Regions from separate parts of the Cytobacillus sp. GQ23 genome, predicted to be linked through region 2. Evidence: riboswitches for the same ligand, from Rfam matches in the RefSeq annotation. Region 2 holds a riboswitch; each other region holds the start of a gene.
The links. A riboswitch is a leader RNA that binds a small molecule or an ion and turns the genes downstream of it on or off. The one in region 2 is predicted to bind S-adenosylmethionine.

Region 1 (5,531 bases), on a different contig from region 2:
ATCTCGTCCTTCAGCCAGTGACGGATTGGTACAGGGAACCCAAGCTTCTTGCGGTTCAGTACATGATCCGGAACGACTCCTTCGGCAGCTTTGCGGAGAATATATTTCGTAGTGCCATTTGCCGTTTTCAGGCTTGTCGGGACTTTAGAAGCCACTTCAAAGACTTCTTTATCCAAGAACGGAACACGAAGCTCGAGAGAATGAGCCATCGTCATCTTGTCTGCTTTCAAAAGAATGTCTCCGCGCATCCAGGTATGAATGTCGATATACTGCATGCGGTCAACCGGATCATAGCCGCGGCTTTCCTCATACAAAGGTTTCGTGATATCCGTATAATTCAAGTTGTCTTTGTAGACATGAAGCAAACTGCGCTTCTCTTGTTCCGTAAACATTTTTGCGTTTCCGATGTAGCGCTCTTCCATTGGGGTGACTCCGCGTTCGATAAAGCTTTTTCCCTTCACTCCCTCTGGCATCAGTCTGGCGATCATACGCAGAAGCTTTTTGCCAATGGCAGGAATCTTATTGAAGACTTCCAGGGATTGTGGTTCACGGTAAATATTATAGCCGCCAAACAGCTCATCTGCTCCCTCGCCGGATAGTACAACAGTTACATGCTTTCGCGCTTCTCTTGCCACAAAATAAAGGGGCACACAAGCCGGGTCAGCTAGCGGGTCGTCCATATGCCACATGATTCTTGGAATCTCATTCATATATTCCTGAGGAGAGATGATGTAGCTGATGTTTTCAACACCCAGCTTTTCGGCTGTTTCTTTCGCCACATCAACCTCGCTGAAGCCATTGCGTTCAAAGCCGACAGAGAATGTTTTAATAGCTGGGTGAAATTCTTTCGCAATCGACGCAATAATGGAAGAATCAATTCCGCCTGAAAGGAAAGAACCTACAGGAACATCGGCACGCATATGCATTTTTACAGAGTCGAATAAAACATCTCTAATTTCTTTTGTAAAATCAGCTTCTGATTTTTGCACTGGATGGAAAGCAGCCTTCCAATAGCGTTTAATATCCATCGGCGCACCAATTTTTTTAGTAAAATAATGGCCTGGCTCAAGCTTATGGATCCCCTCTGACATCGTGTGCGGCTCAGGCACAAACTGATAGGTCAGATAATGCTGCAGGGAGTCATAGTTCAATACATCATTCTTAAGCGCCAATAAGATGCTCTTCTTCTCTGATCCAAAGAACGTGCGGTCTCCCTTATCGTAATAAAAGAAAGGCTTAATCCCAAATGGATCCCTGGCTCCATATAGGGACTGCTCCTGTTTATCCCAAATGACAAACGCAAACATACCGCGCAATTTTTCAACAGCCTTTTCTTTCATATGGCTGTAAAGCGCAATTATGACTTCTGTATCTGAGCTGGTTTCAAAGCTTAATCCTGCTTTGAGAAGTTCTTCACGAAGTTCCACATAATTATAGATTTCACCATTGAAGATGATCCAATATCGCTCATTCTCGTAAGTCAGCGGCTGGTGTCCGCTTTCAATATCAATAATGCTCAACCGGCGGAAGCCGAATTGAATATGATCATCAAAATAGTATCCTGAATTATCCGGACCCCGATGAGTAATGATATCATTCATATTTTGGAATTGTTCTTTATCTGCGTCACGGTAATTTTGTGCTTTTTCATGTACACAACCAATAAAACCACACATTATGTACGTCACCTACTCCATTCTTTTCTCAATATTAAGATACAGCCTCAGGCGGCTCTTTGTCTTAGAAAACATACCCTATAATACTACCACTAATCGCTAATAATTAGCACGCAGAATATAAAATGTTTCTATACGGAAAATTAAGCCATTATCCGAAGTTTATACGATACCATAAAATTATAAACGACTATAGAGCATAAAGACCGAAAAGTGATTAACACCCTATTAGTATTAGACGCAAAAAAGAAAGCGGGAGTTACATCATAAATGCAACTCCCGCTTTTTATATTACGCTTCAGAACGAAGAATTTCTGCTTTGTCAGTACGCTCCCAAGGAAGGTCAACATCTGTACGTCCGAAATGTCCGTAAGCAGCTGTCTGCTTGTAAATTGGGCGGCGAAGGCCAAGCATGTTAATAATTCCTGCAGGACGAAGATCAAAATGCTTTCTTACTAGATCAACTAATACATCTTCATCCACTTTGCCAGTTCCAAATGTATCAACAGAAATCGAAACAGGCTGTGCCACACCGATCGCATAAGCAAGCTGGACTTCAACTTTTTCTGCTAAACCGGCTGCAACAAGGTTCTTCGCTACATAACGTGCAGCATACGCAGCAGAGCGGTCAACCTTTGTAGGATCCTTGCCGGAGAACGCTCCGCCGCCATGGCGTGCATATCCGCCGTAAGTATCTACGATGATTTTGCGTCCTGTCAGGCCAGCATCACCTTGAGGTCCGCCGATAACAAAGCGTCCTGTCGGGTTGATGAAGTACTTAGTATTCTCATCAATTAGTTCTTTCGGAACAACCGGGTTAATAACATGTTCCTTCAGATTTCGCTGAATTTGCTCAAGGCTGATTTCTGGGTGATGCTGAGTAGAAATAACGATTGTGTCAATGCGCACAGGCTTGTCGTTTTCATCATACTCAACAGTTACCTGAGTTTTTCCGTCGGGACGAAGGTAAGGAAGGATTTCTTCTTTACGGACTTCAGTCAGGCGGCGGGAAAGTTTATGTGCTAAAGAAATCGGAAGAGGCATAAGCTCTTTCGTTTCGTTGCAGGCAAAACCGAACATTAATCCCTGGTCTCCTGCACCGATTGCTTCGATTTCCTGATCGCTCATTTGCCCTTCGCGTGCTTCAAGTGCCTGGTCAACCCCCATTGCGATATCAGCAGACTGCTCATCAATGGAAGTTAAAACAGCACATGTTTCGGAATCGAAACCATATTTGGCACGGGTATAACCGATTTCTTTTACCGTTTCACGAACGATTTTTGGAATATCTACGTATGTAGATGTTGTGATTTCACCTGCAACTAATACAAGTCCAGTTGTTACAGAAGTCTCTGCAGCAACACGGGCATTCGCATCTTTAGCTAAAATCGCATCTAAGATTGCATCAGAAATCTGGTCACAGATTTTATCCGGATGACCTTCAGTAACTGATTCAGAAGTGAACAAACGACGTTTTGTTGACATCTGGCTTCCTCCTTATAAATAGAAAATTGAGCGAGAATAAGAAATGGGGAAGCGGAAAAAATAACTTTTCCCTGTCATTTCATGGATCTCTGTTTGATACGGAACTCATTCCCTTAGTAGTATGAAATAAACATGGAGTTTTTATTAGAAAAATAGACAGCGCCGGCAAGAATGCCAGGTAACCATTTATCAGATTCATGCCAAAAACTCACATAAATAGTACATTCCAAAAGCCGTTCATTTCATTGCAAAATAAAAAACCTTCTCATTAGTGAAAAGGTTGAAAGCAAATCGATTCGCGCCTTTCACTCTTATCGTTCAAGGAATTACGTCCTTGCGTCAGGTTAGCACCTTTGCTGATTATTGCCTTTAGCAGGTTGCTGGGTTTCATAGGGCCTGTCCCTCCACCAGCTCGGGATAAGAGAGTATCCGTTCAAGGTTGAATCATACCGTATTTTATCGAACCATGTCAACAGATTTTCATTATTTTTCACAGTAAAATTCCGACTTTAAAAATTCTGCTTCATCCTTATAGAGAACAGCTTCCATCATCACACTTTTTCTTTAGAAATTTGTGCCTGTTTTTCGCAATCCATTTGTATGTCGGATTGCCCAGAAGTGCTGTGAGTGGTATATACAACAGGGTGCTGATTAAAAAGGTTGCAGGAAAGAGGAACAGAAGTCTCCTTACTGCAGTGTAACCCTTTTTCACGCTGCCTGCGGGAGTAATAATATGAAGCTCCCTCCGCAAATCATGTCTGGAAAACGATAAAGTGCCCTGCATTTTTTCATATTCCTGCAGGGAGATCCATTCGACTTTATTCAGCCAATCGAGTTTATTAAAAATCCTCTTTGTTTCCTTGCATAAAGAACATGTTCCATCATATAGGGCAATTGTCTTCATTTTAGATCAGTCCCATGATAAAATTAACACTTTCTTCTATAATAGCATATATCAGTTATAAGGTGATTAAAGTGGATTGCATGTCCAAATGTGACAATTTTATAACACAGACAAAAAAGTTTCGTAATAGTATAGACTAATCATTTCAATGTGTTATACTAATTTCGAGATGTAATCACTTTCATAAAAAAATCGGGAAAAAGGAAGGTATTCATCAGATGAACTCTGTAAGCATATCAAATGAATTGAGCGAATTACTAAATGGCAGCAACATTCAAGTGCAATTATCCGTTCCTCAGCTTGTGGAAAAGGTTCTAAACCGCAATGAAGGGTCCCTTACTTCTACTGGAGCTGTTCGCGCTACGACAGGAAAGTATACAGGGCGTTCTCCTAAAGATAAATACATTGTTGAAGAAGCATCAAATAAAGACAAAATGGACTGGGGCAGTGTAAACCAGCCCATTTCTGAAGAAGCATTCTCTAATCTTTATAATAAAGTAATCAATTACTTAAAAGAAAAAGAAGAAGTATTCGTATTCAAAGGATTCGCAGGTGCTGATAAAAAACACCGCATGCCTATCCAGGTAATCAATGAATATGCATGGCATAACCTATTTGCCCACCAGTTATTCATTCGCCCTGCAGAAGACGAGCTATTGGATCATCAGGCAGAGTTCACTGTCATTTCTGCTCCTAATTTCAAAGCAGACCCTGCTGTTGACGGAACAAAGTCCGAAACATTCATTATCATTTCATTTGAACGCCGCACCGTTTTAATTGGCGGAACAGAATATGCCGGTGAAATGAAGAAGTCCATCTTCTCTGTTATGAACTACATGCTTCCAGAAAACGGAATTCTTCCTATGCACTGTTCCGCAAACGTTGGACGGGAAGGCGATGTTGCTTTATTCTTCGGCTTATCCGGAACTGGAAAAACAACTTTATCTGCAGATCCGAACCGCAAGCTAATCGGTGATGACGAGCATGGCTGGTCTGCGAATGGAGTCTTCAATATTGAGGGCGGATGCTACGCGAAATGCATCAACTTATCCCGTGAAAAAGAACCGCAGATTTTTGATGCGATCCGTTTTGGTGCTGTATTAGAAAATGTAGTGGTAAACAGCGAAACCCGGGTTGCAGATTACGATGACAGCACTTTAACTGAAAATACACGTGCGGCGTACCAGCTTCAGGCCATCGATAATATCGTTGACCCAAGCATTGCCGGACACCCTAATACAATCGTATTTTTAACAGCTGACGCATTTGGCGTATTGCCTCCAATCTCTAAACTATCAAAAGAGCAGGCAATGTACCATTTCTTAAGCGGCTATACATCCAAGCTTGCAGGAACTGAGCGCGGCATTACATCACCGCAGGCAACATTCTCTACATGTTTTGGATCACCGTTCCTTCCGCTTCCTGCAAATCGTTATGCTGAAATGCTTGGCGAGAAAATCGATGAG
Region 2 (5,531 bases):
AAGGAGGGTTTATCAGAGATTATAGATAATCCAGCCGGGGACTTAACAGAAGACCTGTTCACACTTCTCAGGAATACAGACCCTGTACCCGATGATTTGCTTCCCAAAACAGGAGTTTCACTTGAATGGGAACGGATTCTGTCTCCTTTATTTATCAAAAGCGATGGCTACGGAACAAGGAGTTCAACCGTTTTGCTGGTGTCAGAGGATGAGATTTTTTACAAGGAGAGGGTACATATTGGGAGTGAAAGAGCGGAACAGGAATTTATTCTCCAAAAATAAGAAGCCAGTTTAGGCGGCTGGCTTCTTTTATTTAGGCAATCGGTAAAGTAATGCGGACCGTTGTTCCTTCCTTTTCCCTGCTGTGGATGTAAAGGTTTCCGCCGTGGTTTTTAATGATTTTTTTGCAGATCATGATGCCAAGGCCGGTTCCTTTTTCTTTTGTACTGTAAAAAGGCTCACCCAGTTTGGCGAGGCGTTCTTCCGGTATGCCGATTCCTTCATCCTCGACACTGATGATGACAGATTGGTCTTCCTGACGGATATCGACGTTTATTTTGCCGCCCATTGGCATGGCTTCAATTGAGTTCTTGATGATGTTAATCAGGACCTGCTTAATTTTATCTTTTTCACATTTCACAAAGAACTCGCCGGGTGATTGAGTTAATTCGATCAGGATATTTTCCATAACCGCCTGGCTGTTTAAAAGGGTAATCACACTTTTTACAACGTTTGTCAGGCAGGTTTCTTCCATTTCGGTTATTTGAGGTTTGGCGAGAACGAGCAGGTCATTGACGATGCCTTCAATCCGTTCCAGCTCATTTAGAATGACCTCTGCGAAATTACCCTTATGTTCTTCGTATAATAGCTGCGTAAAGCCTTTAATGGCTGTAAGCGGGTTGCGGATTTCATGGGCAATGCCTGCAGCAAGCTGACCGACAACGGAAAGTTTTTCAGCGTTCTGCAGCTTTTCTTCAGTCTTCTTTTGTCCGGTTACATCTTTGATAATGATCTGGTATACCTTTCTGTTCTTGAAGGTGGTTGGAATCAGCTGGACTTCAGCTTTTCTTACTTGTCCATCGGTCCGGATCAGATTAAGCTCAAAATTCACGCTCAGCTTTGTTTGCAGAAAATCATCGAGGGTGGAATGTTCTGAAGGAGGGATGTAGTCGTGGAGGGAGGTGCCGATTATCTCTTTGATGCTCGTGAACCCAAAGAGCTTCTTTCCTTCATTATTGATATAGGTCCAAATCCCCTTTTGTGTCACCATTCCGATCGTATCCTTGGAGTACTCCACCAGAAAGCGGTACTTCTCCTGTGTTTCAAGAATTTCCTCTTCCATGATAATTCTCTGTGTCATATCCCGGATGATGCACATCATTTCTTTATCCTCATTAATGACTGTAAAATTGGCTTCCAGCCATAGGTAATGGCCTTCCTTATGTCTGAAACGAAAAGTCTCCCGTTTATGCGGGAGTTGTTCAAGATCTGCCAATGCATCTCTAAGAAGATCCCGGTCATTGGGATGGCAGTATGTATAAAGGCTGCTTCGATAAAAGTCCTGCTGCGTATACCCCAGCATTGATAGGCAGGAAGGGGAGACATATAAAGCAACGCCTTCTTTTGTCACTCTTGCAATCACATCGCTGGAATGCTGAATGGCCAGCTGCAGATTCCTCGCTTCGACTTTGTCGGCGAATAAATCTGCCGGATTCTCGGTCATAATCATTTTGTCCCTCCTTTATTGAGAAATGACACTTTTCCATTATTATACATGAGATAGAGGTATAGACACATAGGATTTAACTATCATTTTTTAGAAGAGTCCATAGCATACGGGTTAATGACAGAGCGGATTCAGACCAGGAGGCGGTAATCAAATAAAATATATTTAAACTTTATATTGACTTTCTTTACTTTAAGATGGTAAAGTATTAAGCATATTAACAACCGCATATTAAAAATCTTCTTATCAAGAGAGGTTGAGGGACTGGCCCTATGACACCTCGGCAGCGGACAAAATTGTACCGTGCCAAATCCAGCAAGCATTGCTTGAAAGATAAGAAGAGGACCATTGATAAATGCTGCCCTCTTCTTTCTTTAGAAGAGGGTTTTTGTTTTACGCGGAAATATTGCATCAAGATTCTATTCATAAACATATGAATAATTCTTATCAAGAGAAGCAGAGGGACCTGGCCCAATGAAGCTTCGGCAGCAGGCAGACTGCACTGTGCCAAATCCAGCAGGCAAAAGCCTGGAAGATAAGGAGAGGACTTTAAAAAACCTCTTCTGATGGAAGGGGTAAATTTCAGGATATAATTCTTAGTTTTCGGATTGGAATAGTTAGACAATGGAAGGTGACAGGTACCTATACCAGTTCATCAAATTGGTATAGGTGCCTGTCACCAACCACCACAAAGGAGAGAGGCTGCATGATAGAGTTTCAGAATTTAAAGAAGGTCTATAAAAGCGGAGGTCAGCAGGTAGCTGCTCTGGATGGAATAGATTTAAAGATTAATAAGGGGGAGATTTTCGGGGTGATCGGCTTCAGCGGTGCGGGAAAGAGCTCTTTGATCCGCTGTGTCAATTGGCTGGAGAAGCCGACTTCAGGAAAGGTCATTGTCAGCGGCCATGACTTGACGGCTTTATCTGTTAGAGAAATTCGCGAAGTGAAAAGAAACATAGGTATGGTCTTTCAGCATTTCAATCTCTTAAACTCGAAAACAGTGTTTGCCAATGTGGCGATGCCGCTCACACTGGCTAAGGTCTCGAAGGGTGAAATAAAAAAGCGTGTCCATGAACTATTAGAATTCGTGGGGCTTGCCGACAAGGCGAACAGCTATCCTGATCAGCTGTCAGGCGGACAAAAGCAGCGGATCGGAATCGCCCGGGCGCTCGCAACACAGCCTTCCATTCTATTATGTGATGAAGCAACTTCTGCTCTGGATCCGCAGACAACCAGCTCGATCCTGCAGCTGCTGAAGAAAATAAATAAAGAATACAACATTACGATTCTGATCATTACTCATGAAATGTCTGTTATCAGGGAGATCTGTGATCGTGTCGCTGTCATCGAGGCAGGGAAGATTATTGAAGAAGGAACTGTCTTCAATGTCTTTTCTTCACCCCAAACCCCAACAGCGAAAAACTTTGTCAGCACGGTTATGAATGATCAAATACCTGAATCCATTAAGCAAGTGATTGAAAAGCAGCAGGGGCTTCAAAAGGTATTCAGAATCAATTTTGTCGGGAATTCTGCCGGCCAGCCGCTGCTTTCACAGGTTGCTAAAAAGTTTAATATTGACTTCAACGTTCTGTTTGGAAATATTACAGAACTGCAGGGAACCCCGTTTGGCAATCTCATTGTCGAATTCCAGGGGCAGGACAGTGAAATCAGAAGGGCGATTCAGTACATCAGCCAGGAAAAAGTTTCAATAAAGGAAGTGACTGCACGTGCTAGTTAACCAGGAAAAAATCATTGAAGCCTTAATCGAAACGGTCCAAATGGTGGCATTTTCACTGCTGTTTTCAGCTCTTATCGGACTCCCGCTTGGCATATTGCTTGTTGTGACCAGGAAAGGGCATCTGCTGGAAAACACCGTTGTTTTTAACATCATAAACAGCATTATTAATATTTTTAGATCAGTTCCTTTCATCATTTTAATGGTAGCCATTATCCCAATTACCCGGATGATTGTCGGAACATCGATTGGAACCGCCGCAGCCGTAGTGCCTCTTGTCTTTTATGCAGGACCCTACATTGCGAGATTAATAGAAAATTCATTGCTCGAGGTGGATCCAGGCGTCATTGAAGCGGCAGAAGCAATGGGAGCGACACCAGGACAGATCATTTTAAAATTCCTGATTCCTGAAGCACTTAGTTCGCTGGTATTGGGCTTTACCATTGCGACAATTGGTCTGGTAGGAGCATCTGCCATGGCTGGGGCAGTTGGAGGAGGCGGCCTTGGTGACCTTGCCATTACATACGGCTATCAGCGATTCGATACAACCGTCATGCTGATTACTGTTGCAATCTTAGTGGTCATGGTTCAGGGCCTTCAGTCATTCGGAAATCTCTTATCCAAAAAAATCAGAAGAAGATAACATAGGGGGAAATACATCATGAACAAACTATTTATATCATTCATTATTTTAGCATTGGCTGTCTTTACTGCCGCATGCTCAAGTACTACAGGCGGAGAAGAAACAAAGAAAGTTAAATTGGGTGTCAGCGGATCAGATACACGCATTTGGGATTTTATTGCTGAGAAGGCTGAAAAAGAAGGCATTGAAATTGAGGTTGTGACATTCTCTGATTATGTACAGCCAAACGTTGCCCTTGCCGAAGGTGATCTAGATGTAAATGCATTCCAGACAGTCGCTTATTTTGACACTTTTATTAAAGAGCATAATATGGATCTTTCACCGATCGCGACAACTGTTTTAGCACCAATGGGCCTTTATTCGGAAAAAGTAAAATCAGTCGAAGACATTCCGGAAGGCGGCAAAATTGCCATTCCAAATGATGCTTCAAATGGGGGAAGAGCGCTTCTGTTACTGGAGGAAGCCGGCCTGATCAAACTATCCGAGGACTATGATGGAAATCTTGATCTGAATAAAATCGTTGAAAATCCAAAGAACCTTGAATTTGTAGAAATGGTCTCAGCGCAGACACCTCGTGCTCTTCCAGATGTCTCTGCTTCAGTCGTTAATAACGGAATTGCCGTAGACGCAGGCATGAACCCAACTAAGGATTCTGTTTTTATTGAAAGCGAAACCGCTACGCCGTACGTAAATATCATTGCTGTCAGAACAGAAGACAAAGATAACAAAACGCTTAAGAGAATTGCTGAACTTTACCAGGAAGATGATGTAGCTGATTTCATCACAAAAGAATATGACGGAAGCATGATTCCGACTTTCATTCCATTAAGTGATATTGGCTGGTAATTAATATACAAAGGAGGAACAATGATGACGGCACCTGTAAAAGCATTAGTTGAACTGAAAGAAGCAATCAAGAAAAATGTTGAGGATAATAAAGAACTTTATCTTTCCGCGAGCCATCAGATTCATGCGAATCCGGAAATAGGGAATGAGGAGTTTTTTGCCTCTGGCTTGCTAGCGGGCATCCTTGAGAAGGAAGGGTTTGAAGTAGATCGGGCAGCAGCCGGGCATGAAACTGCTTTCCTGGCCCGAAAGAAATCCGTTAAACCGGGACCGTCCATTGCTTTCCTTGCAGAATATGATGCCCTTCCCGGATTGGGCCATGGGTGCGGCCATAATATTATTGGCACGACAAGTGCAGCAGCAGCCATTGCGTTAAGCAAGGTTATTGATGATACGGGAGGAGAAGCAGTCGTATTGGGGACCCCCGCAGAAGAAGGCGGGCCAAATGGGAGTGCCAAAGGCAGCTTTGTGAAACATGGCTTGCTTGAAGGCATTGATGCGGCTCTTATGGTTCATCCCTCAAACCATACCCGCCTGACCAGTTCATCACTGGCAGTTGATCCGCTTGACTTCGAGTTTAT
Region 3 (5,531 bases), on a different contig from region 2:
GTGCGATAGCTGTTACAGTAATTCCCGAAACAAGGGCCGGCATTGATTCCGGAAGCAGCACCTTCCAGATGATCGTGCTTGTTTTTGCGCCCATTGACTTGGCTGCTTCAATTACCCCTTTATCTATCTCCCTCAAGCCGATTTCCACCATTCGGGCATAGAACGGAGCAGCACCAATAATTAATGCAGGCAATGCTGCATCCTCCCCAATCATTGTTCCCAATAGAAACTTCGTAAATGGAATTAATAAAACAATCAGGATGATAAATGGAATTGAACGGAATATATTGACGAACGCAGAGATAACTTTATTAATTGGCGCATTTTCCCAAATATTCCCCCTAGCTGTCAAAAAGAGCAGCAGCCCCAGCACCGCTCCCAAAATAAAGGTTGCGATAACAGAAATAGCAGTCATATAGAGGGTTTCCACAGTAGCCTCCCACATGGAATCCCATTTTACATTTGGAAACCATTCATTAAGCATTGGAAATCACCTCCACGCCTACCTGCTGGGAATGGATATATTCAATTGCTTTTGCAACTTCCTCTGCTTCTCCATCAACATGGATGAATAAGGTACCATAAGAACCATTCTGCGTCTGGGAAATCTTCCCTTGAAGAATATTTACAGTTACCTGGAAATGACGGATCAGGTTAGTAATCAATGGCTGTTCAGCTGATTCGCCGACAAATCCTAATTGAACTACTTTTCCTTGTGGATACAAATCTACAAGATGATCAATCGTTTCCTTCGTTTCTTCAGGCTCTGTCACCTGCTGAACAAACCGCTTTGTTATTTCTGCTTTTGGATTCTTAAAGACATCTAATACAGGTCCGATTTCAACAATTCGGCCGCCTTCCATAACAGCAACCCGATGGCAGATTTTACGGATCACGTGCATTTCATGTGTAATCAGAACAATGGTTAAGCCCAGGCGTTCATTGATGTCAACAAGCAGCTCCAAGATGGAATCTGTTGTTTGAGGATCAAGTGCAGATGTGGCCTCATCACAAAGCAGCACTTTTGGGTTGTTAGCAAGGGCTCTGGCAATTCCGACCCTTTGCTTTTGACCGCCGCTAAGCTGAGATGGGTAGGCTTCTTCCCTTCCTTCCAGACCAACTAGTTTAATGAGCTCGTCTACTCTTTTGAGCCTTTCCTGCCGGGAAACACCAGCGATTTCTAGCGGAAATGCAATATTTTCTCTTACTGTTCTCGACCATAACAGGTTGAAATGCTGGAAGATCATGCTTATTTCCTGACGTGCTTTTCTTAGGTTGCTTCCCTTTATCTTTGAAACCTCATTGCCGGCTACTGTTACGCTGCCATGGGTAGGAAGCTCCAGCCCATTCAGCATACGGATTAATGTACTTTTACCAGCACCGCTATATCCGATAACACCGAATATCTCTCCTTCTTTTACCTCCAGGTTTACATCATCCACAGCTTTTACCTGGCTGTTTTTTGAAGAGAATATCTTCTGAACATCTGTTATAGAAATCAATGTGATAGTCACCTCTTTTATCGAAAGATACAGATAATAATTAATTGGCTGCTTCTATTTACCTATTTTTTACTCACAATAGACTTTCATGCGCAAATGCAAAAATGCCTTCCTGCACATGAGCAGAAAGGCATAAATAAATTTAGTCCTTCCTCTCATCTATCAAAGCTATGCTTTGAGTGAATTGGCACCATTTCAACTAAATTGACGGTTGCCGGGCTTCATAGGGCACTTCCCTCCACCTCTCTTGATAAGAGCGTTACGTTCTATATTCAATTAATACTTTAAATTATTTAAGCAGTTTTTTAATTACGTTTGCTATCGTATCATAGGCGATAAAAAGGTGTCAACGATGAAATTTCAAACTTTCGGAAAAAAGCGAATGGTAAATTATCCTTTACGCTTTTGCGGCCAACGATGTAAGACCCGCAGCTGTTTCAATGGCCTGTTCCAGATCTTCAATCAAATCCTCCGCATTCTCAATTCCGATCGAAATCCGAATTAGATCTTCCGGTACACCGGCAGCCTTTAAACCTTCCTCATCCAGCTGCTGATGAGTGGTGCTTGCAGGGTGGATAATCAGGCTCTTTGCGTCCCCGACATTGGCCACATGTGCCCAAAGCTTCAGGCTATTGATCAGCTTGGCTCCAGCCTCTCTTCCGCCAGCGATTCCAAATACAGCCACTGCTCCGGCTCCTTTTGGCAAGTATTTATCTGCCAATTTTTTGTCCGGGTGGCTTTCATGGCCTGGATAAAGCACCCAATTAACAGCTGGATGCGCCTCCAGATATTCCACTACCTTTTTGGCATTGGCAACATGCTCCTTCATTCTTACATGAAGAGTTTCAAGGCCCAGTGTGAATTGGAATGCACTTTGTGCACTCATTGCAGGCCCTAAATCTCTCAACAGCTGTACTCGGGCTTTGATAATATAAGCCGCTTCACCAATTGCTTCACTATAAACAATATCATGATAGCTCGGATCCGGTTTTGTAAATCCCGGAAACTTAGGGGAATTCCAGTCGAAATTTCCGCCGTCAACAATTATACCGCCCATTGTAGTTCCATTGCCGAGCAGCCATTTTGTCGCAGAGTGTATTACAATGTCAGCCCCATGCTCAATTGGCCTGCAAAGATAAGGAGTAGCAAAAGTGTTATCGACAATTAGCGGCACACCATTTTCGTGTGCAATTGCGGCAACTTTTTCAATATCAAGGATCTTCAGGCTCGGGTTTCCAATCGTCTCGGCGAAGACAGCCTTTGTTTTATCTGTTATTGCACTGCGGAAATTTTCCGGATCCTTTGGATCGACGAGTCTCACCTTTATTCCGTACTTAGGAAGTGTGACTGCAAACAAATTATATGTACCTCCATATAAATTTGAGGCAGCAACAATTTCATCACCTGCTTCAGCAATATTTAAAATAGCCAGTGTTATGGCAGATTGGCCGCTTGCAAGAGCCAGCGCACCCACTCCTCCTTCAAGAAGGGCTACCCTTTCCTCAAATACACTGACAGTGGGGTTATGTATCCTGCTATAAATATATCCCTGCTCTTTCAGAGCAAAGAGGTCTGCAGCGTGATCTGTATCCTTGAATTGATAAGCATTGTTCTGATAAATCGGAACTGCCCTCGCACCGGTTACAGGGTCAGGCTTGAGTCCGCCATGCACTCCAATGGTTTCAAAACGGTAGTTTTGCTTTTTGTCTGTCATCATAATCTCTCCTCTATAATAATGTTTGTTCATATCGAAGAGCTGAAAAGGCCCTCTTCATAAGAAGAGGGCTGTATCGTCTCTTCTTATCTTCCAGAGCATTCCGCTCTGCTGGATTTAGCACCGTGTACTTTACCGGTTGCCGGGCTTCACTGGGCCAGTCCCTCCGCCTCTCTTGATAAGAATATTCCGTTAATTAACAATATAATGATATTATCATACTATTTAAAAAATGGTCAAGTATTGGTAAGTGAAATTTTTTCTAAACAGAAAAAGGACTCGATGAGCAGTTTTTTTCTGAAAGTGGCTTCCATGATTATTTTATTTCGGGAAATTGCTTCCCGTAGCTTTACTTCCCCGGTAATCAGTGACAGCACATCTTCTTCCAATCCCGAGATTTCCACATCAAAATGGCTGGTATGGCTTGCCTTCTTTATTTCCCCATTCGAAACTTTTAAAGGAATGCTTATATTTCCAGCTTTAATAAGCAAAGAAAAATTTGATTTTCTCAGGAAAAATTCAAGATGCCCTTTCGCCTTTAATTCCCTGATAAATAAATCAGGTAAATCTCTCACAGCCTCACCTCTTTTAATGGGTTTATTGTTTTTACTATTCAGTAATAAAGAGCTTTAATCCTTTATTTTTCATTCGACAAAATCAGAAAAGCACTGCCTGTTTGATTGGCATTGCTCTTTCATTTCCTGAGAAATATGTCAGATTAAATTATTTTTACAGAGGGTTCTGCAGCTTTTGTCTTATTATAGCCTCTGAATACAATGAAAAAATAGATAGACCCAATCAAATATAAAGTGGCTGTAATAGTGAATACCAGAGCATATCCCCAATAGTCCCCATATCTCATGACGATTCCTGTTGAAACAGGGCCCATCACAGCCCAACCCAGATTGAAAACCATCTGATTAACTGAGTTTGCCAGCCCTTTCATCGAATCATTTACCTTTGACATCATGAGTGACATTTGTATAGGATTTCCCGCATTCATGAGCGCCTGCCTGAACAAAAAGCAGATGGCAGCCAGCCAAAGATTTTCAGTATATCCTGTTAAAAGCAGGAAGGGCAGTGACATGAGCTGCAGGATCACAACGGCTTTAACCTCTCCCAGCTTTCTTACAACAACCGGACCGATTATCATGGCAAAGGCCGTGGCAGCCTGACCTAATGAGATAATAATGCCAATTGCTGAATTCGAGGCGTCAAAGCGGTCTGCAAAGTATAAATTTAGATAAGGGATAACAAGTCCTGCGCCAATTCCAATGAGGAGCTGAGCCAAAGCAAACATAACTATAATTTTGACACCTTCATTATTAGCAGAAAGGTTTTTGAATGACAGACCTTTTAAGCCCTTTGCATCTTTTTGATCTTTCAAAACCTCTGAGAAATGCAAAATTGGAAAAAAGCCGGCCATGAAGAACACACTTGCAATTAGAAGAGTTATGCGGATACTGGTGAGCTGATCCGTAAACAGGGAAAAAGCATCTGTTAAGACGCCTCCGCTTAAATTGCCGATCACATTTGCACCAGTCATGATAGCAAAATGTATACTGAATAAATGGACCCTTTGGTCAGCTTTTGAATTCTCAGCCAGCCATGGTATGCCCGATACCTGTATAAAAGCTGTTGTCAGTCCTGTTAAAAAAGCAAATAAAATCAGCAGTTCCTGCATTTCAGCTATACTTCTGAAAAGCATAACTGCACCTGTGGCAACTGCCCCAAACAGCATCGCTTTTTTTCTGCCAATTCGGTCGCTCGCAATCCCTGCCGGCACAAGAACCAGGGCTGTCGCGAGAGCAGTCATGGATATGATTTGCCCATTAACACTTTCAGAGTAGCCAAGTTCTCTTATATAGAAATTATAAATTACCATGAATATCCCGAAACCAATTTGTGTAAAGATATTCGCCATAAAAGCCAATTTTATGTTGCGGTTATAGCTTTTAAATTGACCTGCCCACTCCCTGTAAAATGCCATCCGGATCCCTTCCTGCACTGTATAATTTTTATTTCGCTTCCCTAAGTATCATACTCTGTCAGGTGGAATTTGTAAATGTATTTTGAAAAGCGGAAATGGCGCTTCCTCAATATTTAAGCATGCAAAAAACCAGGCCGCTTTTGCTCCTGGTTTCTTTAATGAATACTTCTAATGTGATCCAATAAATAGGGAACGGATCGGAATGCATATATTTTCTCCTGTAAAGTTCCTCTTCTGAAAATAAGGAGGCAGGGGACGCTTTCTACTCCCCATTTTTCAGCCAATTGCGGCATATAATTTAAGTCCGCTTTCCCCATTTTTTGAT

Region 1: another riboswitch for S-adenosylmethionine. It lies ahead of metK (methionine adenosyltransferase); the one in region 2 lies ahead of AC6CHU_RS10625 (methionine ABC transporter ATP-binding protein).
Region 3: another riboswitch for S-adenosylmethionine. It lies ahead of AC6CHU_RS22950 (O-acetylhomoserine aminocarboxypropyltransferase/cysteine synthase family protein); the one in region 2 lies ahead of AC6CHU_RS10625 (methionine ABC transporter ATP-binding protein).

What each region holds. Positions count from the first base shown of each region.
Region 1 is NZ_JCAXER010000025.1:33,904-39,434, reverse strand. It holds gene asnB (asparagine synthase (glutamine-hydrolyzing)) at 1-1,676, opposite strand, end outside; gene metK (methionine adenosyltransferase) at 1,968-3,161, opposite strand; SAM riboswitch class I at 3,470-3,585, opposite strand; gene AC6CHU_RS19500 (thiol-disulfide oxidoreductase DCC family protein) at 3,691-4,065, opposite strand; gene pckA (phosphoenolpyruvate carboxykinase (ATP)) at 4,284-5,531, shown strand, end outside.
Region 2 is NZ_JCAXER010000010.1:140,031-145,561, forward strand. It holds gene AC6CHU_RS10615 (NRDE family protein) at 1-282, shown strand, start outside; gene AC6CHU_RS10620 (PAS domain-containing sensor histidine kinase) at 314-1,729, opposite strand; SAM riboswitch class I at 1,967-2,066, shown strand; SAM riboswitch class I at 2,168-2,268, shown strand; gene AC6CHU_RS10625 (methionine ABC transporter ATP-binding protein) at 2,433-3,464, shown strand; gene AC6CHU_RS10630 (methionine ABC transporter permease) at 3,454-4,104, shown strand; gene AC6CHU_RS10635 (MetQ/NlpA family ABC transporter substrate-binding protein) at 4,123-4,950, shown strand; gene AC6CHU_RS10640 (M20 family metallopeptidase) at 4,975-5,531, shown strand, end outside.
Region 3 is NZ_JCAXER010000036.1:13,799-19,329, forward strand. It holds gene AC6CHU_RS22940 (methionine ABC transporter permease) at 1-484, opposite strand, end outside; gene AC6CHU_RS22945 (methionine ABC transporter ATP-binding protein) at 477-1,502, opposite strand; SAM riboswitch class I at 1,655-1,759, opposite strand; gene AC6CHU_RS22950 (O-acetylhomoserine aminocarboxypropyltransferase/cysteine synthase family protein) at 1,900-3,216, opposite strand; SAM riboswitch class I at 3,300-3,401, opposite strand; gene AC6CHU_RS22955 (SCP2 sterol-binding domain-containing protein) at 3,453-3,791, opposite strand; gene AC6CHU_RS22960 (MFS transporter) at 3,935-5,206, opposite strand; gene AC6CHU_RS22965 (thioredoxin family protein) at 5,362-5,531, opposite strand, start outside.